4 regions of the Brevibacillus sp. HB1.3 genome follow, and region 3 is predicted to be linked to each of the others. Evidence: predicted binding sites of a transcription regulator. Region 3 holds the regulator's gene; each other region holds the start of a gene.

Region 1 (3,183 bases), on a different contig from region 3:
CCACCTGATATTTGTCAAATGTAAGCAAAGTCTACATACTTTCCTGCACAAAAAAAGTCCTGGACTTGTCCGTCCAAGACTTTTTTTCATCCGTGATTTAAACTTCTTTATCCATGTCTTTGCTCCGCGAGCTCGCTGAACATGCCAGCATAGTACTCGACGTCTCCTGCATCGTCTTTAATCGCGCTAATCGTTAACCACTGGAGATACTGATCTCCATTCTTCCGGCGATTCCAGATCTCTCCTTGCCAATAGCCATTCTTCTTGATCGAGTCCCACATCTTTTGATAGAAATCGGCATTCTGCCTGCCTGATTTTAAAATATTGGGGGACTTGCCAATCACTTCATTCATCTCATAACCGGTCACTTTCGTAAAAGCGTGGTTCGCACTTTTAATGACTCCTCGCGTATCGGTAATCAGTATCGCCTCTCCCGTCTTTTCCATAATGGTGGCGGCGAGCTGCAGCTTCTCTTGGTAAAACATCCACATCACCAAGACCAAGCTTACCAGTGCAAACTGCGATAACGCCATGAAACCGATCGCGTAATGCCCGGTCAGATTAAACAGCAGCGTTAGGATCAACGGTGGGAAAAATCCTCCTAATCCCCCCATTGCAGATACGATCCCATTTACAATCCCCGCTTGTCGCGAGAAATACATCGGCACCAATTTGAACACAGCACCGTTACCGATTCCGGCACATGCCGCTACCAACAAGCACCCTACTGTATACATCAAAATCGATGGCGAAAACGATAAGACAATACCAGACAAAGCGAGACCGGCAAACACAATCATCAATGCCTTGAAGGGGTTCCACTTATCTCCAAGCCAGCCTCCCAATGGTCTTGCAAGTGTCGCCAAAAGAATGAACCCTGCTGTTCTCATACCTGCATCTACTTTATCCAGTTGGAAATGACTCACTAAAAAATTCGGGAGATACACGGTGAAAGCGACGAAGCAACCAAACGTAATAAAGTAGAACAAACTGATTAACCACAGCTTTTCGTTTTTGTAGACACTCTTTATCTGCTGACCAAGAGGAGTGACTACCTTAGGTTCATTTTTATCCCCCATCAAGAAGGTAAGTACTGCGAATCCCACAAGCAATAGCATAAACATCTGTACAGTGGTTGCCCATCCAAACGATTTAGCCAGAACTGGCGCTGAAAACGTCGTGATCGCTGTACCAATATTCCCCATACCGTAGATTCCGTTTACAGAACCATGCTTCTCTTTCGGATAGTATTTAGGTAGAGACGTGACACCAACGGAAAACACCGCTCCGCCTATCCCTATAAATAGCCCGCCGATTAACAAATCGGTATACGTGGTCGCCTGGCTAATATAGAAAACAGGAGCCAGCAGCAAGAGAAAGCTGATGCTAAATAATAGTCTCGCGCCAAATCGGTTACTCCAATATCCAACTGGGATTCTTAGCAACGATCCAAGAAGAACAGGAATCGCTGTCACCCACGCCACTTCGCTTGCACTCATGGGTACGGTTTCTTTGATAAAAGGCATGAGCGATGACAGAATGACCCATACCATGAACCCGACCGTAAGACTCAACGTCTGTAATGGCAACTGCCATTTTCGTACCATAAACAACACCCCTCATTTGGGAAATCTTCTTCATCCACTATGATAAGAGGCAAAGTTTGGTTTCGTTGTGATTTTAATCACAGCTCCTTTCCGGCAATCCACTTATAATCAAAGCGAAATCTTGAATCGAAGGAGTGGATTATACATGTTTTGTTATCAATGTGAACAGACTCCAACAGGTGGTTGTAAGGTCATCGGTGTTTGCGGAAAGAATGAAGATCTTGCGAGTATTCAGGATACCATTATTTTTGCTTTAAAAGGAATTGCAGCATATGCGACACATGCTCGACAACTGGGATATATCGATCCTGAAGTGGATGGGATTACACAGGAAGCTCTTTATTTTACATTGACGAATGTGAATTTCAACTTGGACGAACATTTGCAAATGGCCATGAAAGTAGGGAAGGCCGCGATAAAAGTCATGGAGCTTTTGGATCAGGCTCATACCGATCATTTCGGAGTGCCGCAGCCAATTACCGTCTCGCAAAACAAAATAGAAGGAAAATGCATCGTTGTTACGGGGCACAATCTGTTTGCTCTCGAAGAGCTGTTAAAACAGACAGAAGGCAAAGGAATCAATGTATATACGCATTCCGAAATGCTGCCAGCACATGGCTATCCCGCACTGAAGAAATATCCTCATTTAAAAGGGAACATCGGGAAAGCATGGTACGATCAACGCCAGTTGTTTGAGAAATTTCCCGGCGCTATCCTGGCTACAACAAACTGTGTGATGCCTATTCGAGGCAGCTACGCCGATCGTTTCTTTTCGTATGATATAACCGGCTTGGAAAATGTGACGAAAATCGAAGAAAACGATTTTGCGCCGCTCATTGAAAAAGCATTGTCTCTTCCTGAGGTTTCCATCGAATCGGAACTGACATTGACGACTGGCTATCATCATAAAACGGTCCTCGGCATCGCCCCTGAAATTATTCAGGCAGTCAAGGAAGGAAAGATCAAACGCTTCTTCGTCATCGCTGGTTGTGACGCTCCTGGCAAGGGTGGCGAGTATTACCGTGAGTTGGCTACGTCCTTACCGCCAGAAGCAGTCATTCTTACGACCTCCTGCGGAAAATTCCGTTTTAACGATGTAGATTTCGGCACTGTACCAGGTACCGACATCCCAAGATATATCGATTTGGGACAGTGCAATAACTCTGTTTCTACTATTACGATTGCAGCTGCATTAGCCGATGCCTTCGAGTGTGAAGTAAACGAGCTGCCGGTAAGTATCGTTCTTTCCTGGTTTGAACAAAAAGCGGTTGCCATCCTGCTCGGTCTGTTTAGCCTAGGGATACAAGATATACGGATCGGCCCAAAATTGCCTGAGTTCATTCAGCCCGGTGTTCTCCAAGTATTGCAAGACTTGTTCCATATTCAGTTGATTGGTGATGCTCAAGAAGATATGAAGCAAATGCTCGGAATCACTCAATAGGCTGTAACCGCACATTACAAAAGGAGGCACCTTCTTCTAACAGGAAGGTGCCTCCTATTTCCTTACAGCGGCAAATGCGTAACGGCCGTCCATGTTCCCACTTCTCCTGCCCGCACAGATGGGGGCTTCATTCGA
Region 2 (3,183 bases), on a different contig from region 3:
AATCGATACTTCACCCGAAAATCAGCGGGGTGTCTCCTTATTTCTTCATAGGGTATCCACACGTTAATTCCTCCGATTTTTGAAAAACGTTGTTAATACATTTCTACTTTTGCCGTATTAGCTATCGTGAGGCTCACAACCAAACAAATTGCGCAATTTGTTTATTCTATCCAGAAGGGAGGGGAAGTAGTTGGAGATTGCCCCAGTGAACACAGGCATCTGCCAAACAGAAGAACACGAAAAGCAAGTGGAAGGCATGTCGACAGAAACTTTTGCCCACATTTATGGGGCGTACTATAAGCGCGTCTACAAATATATTTGCTATCGTATCAATAATCACTACACAGCGGAAGAAATATGCAGTCATGTGTTTGAAATGGTGATTTCAAAATATAGCAGCTTCTCACCGGATAAATCAAACTTTGAGGTCTGGTTGTTTGCGATCGCTAGAAACGCTGTGACAGATTACTTCCGCTCACAGAAAAAAAGAATGAGCTTTTCATTGGATTCGATTCTGAATCTGGTCTTGCCGAAGTCGTCACCGGAGGACATCGTGATCCGCGACGACAATCATCAAGCCTTATTTCAAGCACTGGCGAAGCTGAGTGACAAGGAACGCAATATCATCGCCATGAAATATGCGGCTGGTCTTAAAAACGCAGAAATCGCAGAACTGCTTGGTGTGAGTGGTTCAAATATTGGCGTTGTTCTCTACAGATGCTTGAAAAAGCTGCAAATGGAATTGCAAAAAGGGGGCTTCCGTTATGAAGAGTAAGCATGATCTAGACGATTTTCGTAAACTTACCGACTTGCTTACTGATCTGGAGCTGGATGACGCCACTCCAAAAGCCAGTATCTACAATCGGCTGAAATTCAAATTGGAATCAGGAAACATACAACCACATGATAGTAAAAAGGACGGGATCTCTATGAAAATGAATAAATGGAAAGCTGCCACAGTTAGTGCTGTTGCTGTTGTTTGCCTGTTAGGTGCATTCTCGACTACATCGTTTGCCCAAGGAATCCTCCAGACGATCTTGGCACGCTTTCAGGTCGGGAACATGGAGATTACCCAATATGATAAAGAGTTGCCTGCTACACAGTCCAATACCCAAGAAATCGAGATACCTATAGAACAAAAGGCTCCCCCACAGATGACGTTGGAAGAAGCACGCGCAGCCAGCAAAATGGACTTTCCCGCACCGACATGGTTGTCAGAGCATTATTCCTATAAAAACACGGTCGTTCATGGTAAGGGTATGGTAGAGATTCAGTATAAAAAAGAGAAAGAATTTATTTCCTTGTTGATTTCAAACAGTGGCGAAAACGGCATTAGCACGACGGAGGGTGTCAAGATTGAAACCATTGGCGGGAAAAAAGTATATTTCGCAAACGGGATCGTGATTTGGGAGCACGAAGGATTCACGTACGAGCTGTACCAGATGGCAGAGAAGAGCTTTGATGCTGCGACCATTGGTAACATCATCGAATCCTTGTCAACGAAATCCGCCAAAAAATAACGACTTCGATAACGGTTCTACTCAAGATGGGCCTCGTAACAGGGCCCATTTTTCTATGTGCTGTCACAGAGTGTTAAAAATCATGTAACGAATCGGACACCCCCTAGGGTCAAAAGTCCTGCTACAATGACACATGACCGGAGATATATTGGGGAAAACAAAAAACTCTCTCACGAAGATGAATGCGAAAAGGGGGTACAGGAGAGAGAATGATTTGTGATTTTTTTCACATATATTTGTGATATTTTTCACAAAGTCGTCATATATGCCGATTTCCCCACAGATATAATTCTGGTACATAAAGGCCAAAACGCGAATAGAAAGGGATCTTGTACATGGACATAGTGGATTTGGGACGACTTCAATTTGCGATAACAACGATCTTTCATTTTGTTTTTGTGCCGATTTCCATCGGGCTGTCCTTATTGGTAGCCATTATGGAAACGATGTATGTGGTAAAAAAGAATGATTTGTATAAAAAAATGGCCAAGTTTTGGGGAACCTTTTTGCTCATCAATTTTGCTGTCGGGATCGTGACAGGGATTATGCAGGAGTTCCAGTTTGGGATGAACTGGTCTGATTTCTCACGATTCGTCGGTGACGTATTTGGGACACCACTAGCGATTGAGGCCCTCTTAGCATTTTTCCTCGAATCGACTTTTATTGGACTATGGGTGTTTGGTTGGGATCGTTTGTCCAAAGGTGTGCATCTCGCATGTATTTGGCTCGTATCCATCGGAACGATTCTTTCGGCTCTTTGGATTCTGGCAGCCAACTCGTTTATGCAGCGGCCAGTTGGCTTCGCTATCAATAACGGACGTGCAGAGATGGTCGATTTCTTTGCTCTTCTTACCAATGGACAATTACTATATGAATTCCCGCATACCGTATTTGCGGCAATTGCGACAGGTGCCTTCTTGGTAGCAGGAATCAGTGCTTGGAAGCTGTTGAAAAAACAAGATGTTACATTCTTTGTGCAATCTTTCAAAATTGCGATCGTGGTCGCATTGATTTCCTCGCTTGCTATTGCTCAATTCGGTCATGGTCAGGCACAGTATTTGGTTGCTACCCAACCGATGAAAATGGCAGCGAGTGAAGGGCTGTGGAAAACAAGCGCTGACCCAGCTCCTTGGACGGTTTTTGCAACGATTGATCCAGAAAAACAAGAAAACGGCTTTGAAATAAAAATACCTTACTTGCTTAGCGTCCTGACGTACAACTCACTTTCAGGTTCTGTACCGGGCATGTTGGAATTGCAGGCAGAGTATGAGAAAACCTACGGTCCAGGAAACTACATACCACCAGTTCGGACGACCTTCTGGAGCTTCCGCATCATGGTAGCGGGCGGTAGTGCAATGATTTTACTGGCTTTGTACGGGGCATATCTCGCTTTACGCAAAAAGCTGGAACAGCCAAATAAGCGATTCATGCAGCTGATGGTTGCGGGTATCTCGTTGCCATTCATCGCAAACTCAGCAGGGTGGATCATGACGGAGGTAGGTCGTCAGCCATGGACGGTATTCGGGCTGTTGCGTGTTGAAGATTCGGTTTCCCCAAGCATTAGCACAGGCGCGGTATGGTTCTCTCTCGTCGCCTTCACGACGATTTATCTCATCCTGCTGTGCCTCTTGGCTTATCTGTTTGCTCGTGTGGCCAAAAAAGG
Region 3 (3,183 bases):
AGTGTTCTGCTTGGGACGAGCAGCTTCTGGGAAGGTGTCGATATCCAGGGGGAATGGCTGAGCAGTTTGGTCATTGTTCGACTTCCGTTTGCTCCGCCGAATCACCCTGTCTATCAAGGAAGGGCAGAGCTTTTGAAGGCAGAAGGAAAAAATGCCTTTATGTCGTTGTCTCTTCCACAAGCTGTTCTGCAATTTAAGCAAGGGGTGGGGCGATTAATTCGCCATCACTTGGATCGAGGGGTCGTGATCGTTCTCGACACGCGTGTGGTTGAGGCGAGATATGGACGCTCATTCCTTCAATCTTTGCCGCCATTTCAAATCGAAAGCGGTCCATGGCCAACACTGCGAGAGCGCATAGAGCCATTCCTTAGTATGCAATCCCTGTCAGATTCATAAAATGAAGCAATAGTCTCATAGGGATTTAGGTGATAAAATAAATGTTATGGAAAATACCGTGGCGTTGGTGGATGGTAGTTCTTAGTGCGATTTTCCTTTGCGCATGCTCGATTGATAGCCATTTGTATTTGCGAGAAGCAGCAGTGAAGATAGATGACCCGTTTGAAACGGAGACAGAACAGGAATTTTCGGGTCTCATTGTCACCTACTTGGCACTTCCACATGGTGAGAGTACGCTTTTGAGAATGCCAGGCGGCAAAACGATGCTGATCGATACGGGTACGGCAGAAGATTGGCCCGTTCTTTCGGCGCGCTTGGCAGAGCTCAAGATCACACGGCTCGACTATGTAGTGTTGACGAACGACCAGCCTGAGCATATGGGAGGCTACGCTTCATTGAGCCAACAACTGCTTGTAGATGCCGTCATTTTGCCCAAGCTGATCGCTCCATCCATTCGCCATGTCGTGCTGCTTTGCTCCAACCAAAAGCAGATGGAAGCAGAGCAAGGACAAGTACTCACTCTTGACCAAGAAATCTCCATGGAAGTGTTGCTCCCGGATGAACCGTTATTTTTATCGCCCCAGAATAATTCTCTCGTATTTCGATTGACGCATGGCCAACTGCGATTTTTATTTATGAGTGCCGTGAATGAAAAAGCAGAAGAGCGACTGTTGGAACGGCAAAATGACAGATTGAAGGCGGAAGTGCTAAAGGTAGCTGGTCAGGGGAGCAATCAAGGTTCTTCGCAACCGTTTCTGACGCAGGTCGATCCTCAGGTCGCCATTATTCAGACAGGCCGATCGCGGGATCAAATGAAAGACGGTCAAACGGAAGTCATGGAGCGCCTGGGTGAGTCATGGGCGGAGACATACGTTACCAGCCACGACGGTTCCATTACCATTTTATCGAATGGAAAAGAATATCGGATTTTGAAGCAAAAGAATTAGGGGGGAAGACCGAACGTGGCAAAACACGAAAAGATTTCGGAAGCGGTCGTCCGTCGTTTGCCGATTTATCTGCGTTACCTCAGTTATTTGCAGCAGGTTGAGGTGACCACCGTTTCCTCCCAACAGATGGGTAAGAATCTCGATGTGAATCCTGCCCAAATCAGAAAAGATCTTGCAGCTTTTGGTGATTTTGGAAAAAAGGGAATCGGCTATGATGTCGATTATCTGGTGGAAAAAATACGTGAAATTCTAAAGCTAACAGATGAAATCCGTGTCGCTTTGGTCGGAGCTGGGCATTTAGGCCATGCCATTAGTAACTACAACGCTTATTTGAAAGATAACATGCGGATTGCGGCCATCTTTGACAATAATCCAGAGAAGCAGGGGAAAAAAGTCGCAGGTATACCGATTCAGCCTTTATCAGAGCTGGAAGAGACAATCGTAAACAAGCAAATCAAGCTGGCGATTATTACGGTACCGGCACCTGCAGCGCAATCCGTATGTGATCAGTTGACTCAAGCGGGTATCAAGGGGATCTTGAATTTTGCCCCTACGACGATTCGCGCAGGAAAAGATGTTCGCATTCACTATGCGGACGTGACGTCCAACCTGCAAAGCCTGGCCTACTACTTGACATAAGAATGGAGTGTATACTATGAAAAAGACGATCCTCATTCACGCAACAGTCATTACCGTTAACGATACGAATGAAGTCATTCACGATGGTGCCGTAGCATTCGAAGGTAACAAGATTACGTATGTGGGCCCAACTCCTGAGGACCTATCAGAAGCAGGATACGATGAGGTTATCGATCAAAAAGGAGACTACATACTGCCTGGTTTAATCAACACGCATGGACATGCTGGTATGTCCCTCCTACGCGGTTATGCAGATGATTTGCCGCTGCAACAATGGCTGGAAGACAAAATGTGGCCATTGGAGGCGCAATTCACGGGAGATACAGTAAAATGGGGTACTCAGCTGTCGCTTATTGAAATGATTCGTACGGGAACCACTACATTTGTGGATATGTATGATCATATGGATGTTGTGGCAAAGGAAGTCGATGCAGCTGGAATGCGTGCCCGCCTTTGCCGAGGGATGATCGGTCTGTGCTCCGAAGAAGAGCGTCAAACAAAGCTGAAAGACGCGACTCTTTTTGCAAAAGAATGGCATAATCAGGCAGACGGACGTATTACCGTCATGATGGCACCGCATGCGCCGTACACCTGCTCGCCAGAATTTATTACCCAAATTATCGAAAAAGCCGATGAGTTGTCCTTGCCGCTTCATATCCATATGTCTGAAACCGCTTGGGAAGTCGGTCAAAACGAGAAGGACTACGGACTGCGTCCAGTCGCTCATTTGGAAAAGCTGGGCATGTTCAATCGCCCAACACTCGTCGCGCACGCTGTTCACCTAACGGATGAAGAAATCGACATTTTGGCAAAATACAACGTGAGAGTTTCTCATAATGTAGTGAGCAACCTGAAGCTGGCAAGCGGTGTTGCGCCTGTTCCAAAAATGTTGGCAAAAGGCGTAAGCGTATCACTGGGTACTGACAGCTCCGCAAGCAACAACAATTTGAATTTGTTTGAGGAATTGAAGCTCGCTGCGATCCTACACAAAGGTGTAAATAACGATCCGGTAGCGGTTCCAGCAGAGGAAGCACTTCGCATGGCTACTCGTTATGGCGCAGAAGGGGTGTTCCAAGAAGAAACACTCGGAAGCATTGAAGTAGGCAAGCAAGCTGACTTGATCGTGATGGATAGCCATCAAGCCCATTTCCACCCAGCACACCAACCGATTTCACATGTGGTGTACGCGGCAAATGGACGA
Region 4 (3,183 bases), on a different contig from region 3:
TGTGGACTTGGGGGAGCGGAGCTTTGTAATGGCCGACTTGCCAGGATTGATTGAAGGCGCGCATGAAGGTGTGGGTCTTGGTCACCAATTCCTGCGTCACGTAGAGCGTACACGCTTGATTGTCCATGTGATTGACATGGCAGCAGTAGATGGACGCGACCCTTACGAGGACTATTTGCAGATCAACCGAGAGCTGACGCTGTATAACCTGAAGCTCGAAGATCGTCCGCAAATTGTAGTCGCGAACAAAATGGAACTGCCAGAAGCAGAGGAAAACCTGCGTATTTTCAAGGAAAAGGCTCCAGATGTCAAGGTGTATGAGATCTCCGCTGCAACCAGTAAAGGCGTACAAGAATTGATGTATGCGATCGGGGATACCTTGGCGACGATTCCGGACAAGCCTGCTGTCGAAGAAGTTGCGGAAGTGGAAGAGCGCGTAGTGTTTCGAGCAGAAAAAGAACCAGATGCATTCGAGATTACGCGTGATAACGACGTATTTGTCGTCAGCGGGGAGAAGATCGAGAAGCTCGTGCGCATGACGAATCTGAACAGCTATGATGCAGCCCAGCGTTTTGCGAGACAAATGCGTAGCATGGGTGTAGATGATGCTCTGCGCAAGCTGGGAGCAAAAGACGGGGATACCGTTCGGATCGGCAAATTAGAGTTTGACTTTGTGGAGTGACAAAAACCATGATTGATATCCCATCACTGAACCCATTTATGGGGGATAAACGACTCCAACGCGGTTCATCGCTACCGCTAATCATCTCCAAGCAGGTGCAGACACCTGTCCAAGTTTTGGTTGAACATGCAAAGGGCAATTATCTCGTAGTTTCCTATGAGATGAAGCCTGAAACGAAAGCAGAGCTGCTCGGAACAACTGTACGCATTCGTTGGGAAACAGATGCGGCAGTAAACACCATTGATTTGGAAGTAGTTTCGGAGCAAACGATTTGGCCGATCAAGCTTTTAGGGATGATTCCGATTAGTGTAGGGGTAGAAATTACCCAAAAGCGCAAGCAGGATCCTATTTCCCCAGATCTCGGTATTTCTGTCCCTTACAAGGTGATGGGAGCTAGACCGATCGAAGAAAAAGGCGAGGCAGTGTTGCTGAAATTCTCTCCTACCCGTCTCGTTTTGGGAACAGACGGTTATGTGTCAAAGGGCGATTTTCTCCATTTGTCTTTCAAGATACCGAAGCAAGCGCAGGAGATCGTCATGATGGCGAAAATCGTGGAAAAAACGTTCCAAGACAACCAAACAATCATTGAATTAATCTTTACGGATATCAATGAAAAGCACCATGATCTCATCAAAGATTACTATAAAAAGCTCTCAACTACCGCTTCTTCCTAAGGAAGCGGTTTTTTTCCTTTGATGTTCCCGTGAAGAAGGTATATAGTAGAGTACATAGAGTTCTCAATCGAGCCTGTTCACTCCATGATTTGTTGTGTGCGCTTTCCTGAATGAATATTTGTGAAATCATTCACTTTTTATTATAAGAATCCGTTGTTTGCTTTACTTTGTGAAAAATGTTACATGCAATTTTTTACCGGATTTTCAGGGAGAATAGCGGCCGTTACTCGTATGAACAGGCATCGAGAATGGAAGGCCTCTATTCCAAAGCAAAGGAGGACGTTTTTTTATGTCTCAAACAACTACGCAACAAGCTCAAGCTGCTGCTGAAGTAGCAAGCACTGCTACTCTGGCACCAGCGCAGCAACAAGATGTACTCGATCAGTTGATGAAACCAGAAATTCAAGAGTCACTGAACATATTGGTGGCGAACCTGCCTAAATTGGCAGAACTGACAACTCTTTTGACCAAAACCTATGATTTGGTACAAACGGTAGCAAATGATCATGTATTGATCGACGATATCAAAGGCGGAATGGAAGAGTTCGTAAAACCGATCTCTGATAAAGCAAAAGGTATTGCGCAAGCAGCCATTGAAGCCAATGACCGTGTTCATGTAGAAGAGTCTACGATCGGTTTGTTCGGTATTCTCAAAATGCTCAAGGATCCGCAAGTACAAAAAACATTGCGTTTCGCACAAGCATTCCTGGAAGTAACTGCAGAACGTCAACAACAAAAACGATAGTTTTTTTATTATGGAATGGAAGACAAGGACGGAGGATTGGGCATGGCGAAGCATATTCTGATTCTAGGCGGCGGTTATGGCGGTTTGCTCAGCGCATTGACTGCACGTAAATACATGACGGCTGAAGAAGCGTCGATCACGGTAGTAAACCGTTTTCCTACTCACCAAATCATTACGGAACTGCACCGCTTGGCAGTAGGAAACCTGTCTGAACAAAACGTGGCGCTCCCTCTGGAAAGACTGCTGCGTGGCAAAGAAATTAACCTTGTAGTAGACACGGTAGAAAACATTGGTCTCGAGTCCCAACGCGTAACATTGGCGAGCGGCGAGTCCATCAAATACGATGTTTTGGTCATTGCGCTGGGAAGTGAAACCGCATTCTTTGGAATCCCAGGGCTGCAAGAGTACAGCTTTACACTGAAGTCTGTAGAAGAAGCAAATCGTCTGCGTGCACACCTCGAAGAGCGCGTGATTGAATACAAGACGAGCAAAAATAAAGCAGATGCTACCTTCGTTGTAGGCGGTGGCGGTCTGACAGGTATCGAGCTGGTTGGGGAATTCGCTGATATGTTGCCAAATCTGTGCCATAAGCACGGCGTAGACTTTGCAGACGTTTCCATCTACTGCGTAGAAGCAGGACCATCCATTTTGGCTGGTTTTGCTCCTGACCTGGTTGAGCGTGCGAAAACAAGCTTGGAAAAACGCGGCGTTCAGTTCCTGACAGGGGTACCTGTAACGGAAATGAAAGAAACCACTGTGTGCCTGAAGGATGGCGGTACCATTGAAACAAAAACAATGGTATGGACAGGTGGCGTACAAGGAAATCGCGTAGTAGCGGAGTGCGGCGTGGAAGTAAACCGCGGACGTGCTACTGTTACAGAATTCCTGCAATCCACTTCTCACCCTGATGTATTCCTCGCAGGTGACAGTGCGGTCGTAATGGGGCCAGAAGGTCGTCCATTCCCTCCAACTGCTCAACTGGCATGGCAAATGGGCGAAGTAGTAGGTTACAACCTCTTCGCACACTTCAACGGCACCAAAATGGATACCTTCAAGCCGGTATTCTCCGGAACATTGGGTAG

What was found. The regulator Rex, encoded in region 3, represses fermentation and respiration genes when NADH is low (regulators of the CRP and FNR family bind a similar motif). The targets are predictions, from matches to a motif close to TTGTGAAATATTTCACAA.
Region 1: HPY31_RS13620 (nitrate/nitrite transporter) is a predicted target of Rex. The motif match lies at 1,673-1,690, and genes of this name have one in related genera.
Region 2: HPY31_RS12965 (cytochrome ubiquinol oxidase subunit I) is a predicted target of Rex. The motif match lies at 1,757-1,774, and genes of this name have one in related genera.
Region 4: HPY31_RS25165 (helical membrane plugin domain-containing protein) is a predicted target of Rex. The motif match lies at 1,475-1,492, and genes of this name have one in related genera.

What each region holds. Positions count from the first base shown of each region.
Region 1 covers NZ_JABMIT010000005.1:156,005-159,187, forward strand. Annotated here, with positions in the region: gene HPY31_RS13615 (Crp/Fnr family transcriptional regulator) at 1-24, shown strand, start outside; gene HPY31_RS13620 (nitrate/nitrite transporter) at 108-1,607, opposite strand; gene hcp (hydroxylamine reductase) at 1,753-3,048, shown strand; gene HPY31_RS13630 (hypothetical protein) at 3,111-3,183, opposite strand, start outside.
Region 2 covers NZ_JABMIT010000005.1:18,796-21,978, reverse strand. Annotated here, with positions in the region: gene HPY31_RS12980 (hypothetical protein) at 1-62, opposite strand, end outside; gene HPY31_RS12975 (sigma-70 family RNA polymerase sigma factor) at 191-775, shown strand; gene HPY31_RS12970 (hypothetical protein) at 765-1,520, shown strand; gene HPY31_RS12965 (cytochrome ubiquinol oxidase subunit I) at 1,856-3,183, shown strand, end outside.
Region 3 covers NZ_JABMIT010000001.1:415,632-418,814, forward strand. Annotated here, with positions in the region: gene dinG (ATP-dependent DNA helicase DinG) at 1-396, shown strand, start outside; gene HPY31_RS02185 (ComEC/Rec2 family competence protein) at 438-1,343, shown strand; gene HPY31_RS02190 (redox-sensing transcriptional repressor Rex) at 1,359-1,982, shown strand; gene HPY31_RS02195 (amidohydrolase) at 1,999-3,183, shown strand, end outside.
Region 4 covers NZ_JABMIT010000014.1:70,852-74,034, reverse strand. Annotated here, with positions in the region: gene obgE (GTPase ObgE) at 1-682, shown strand, start outside; gene HPY31_RS25170 (PilZ domain-containing protein) at 691-1,356, shown strand; gene HPY31_RS25165 (helical membrane plugin domain-containing protein) at 1,646-2,101, shown strand; gene HPY31_RS25160 (NAD(P)/FAD-dependent oxidoreductase) at 2,144-3,183, shown strand, end outside.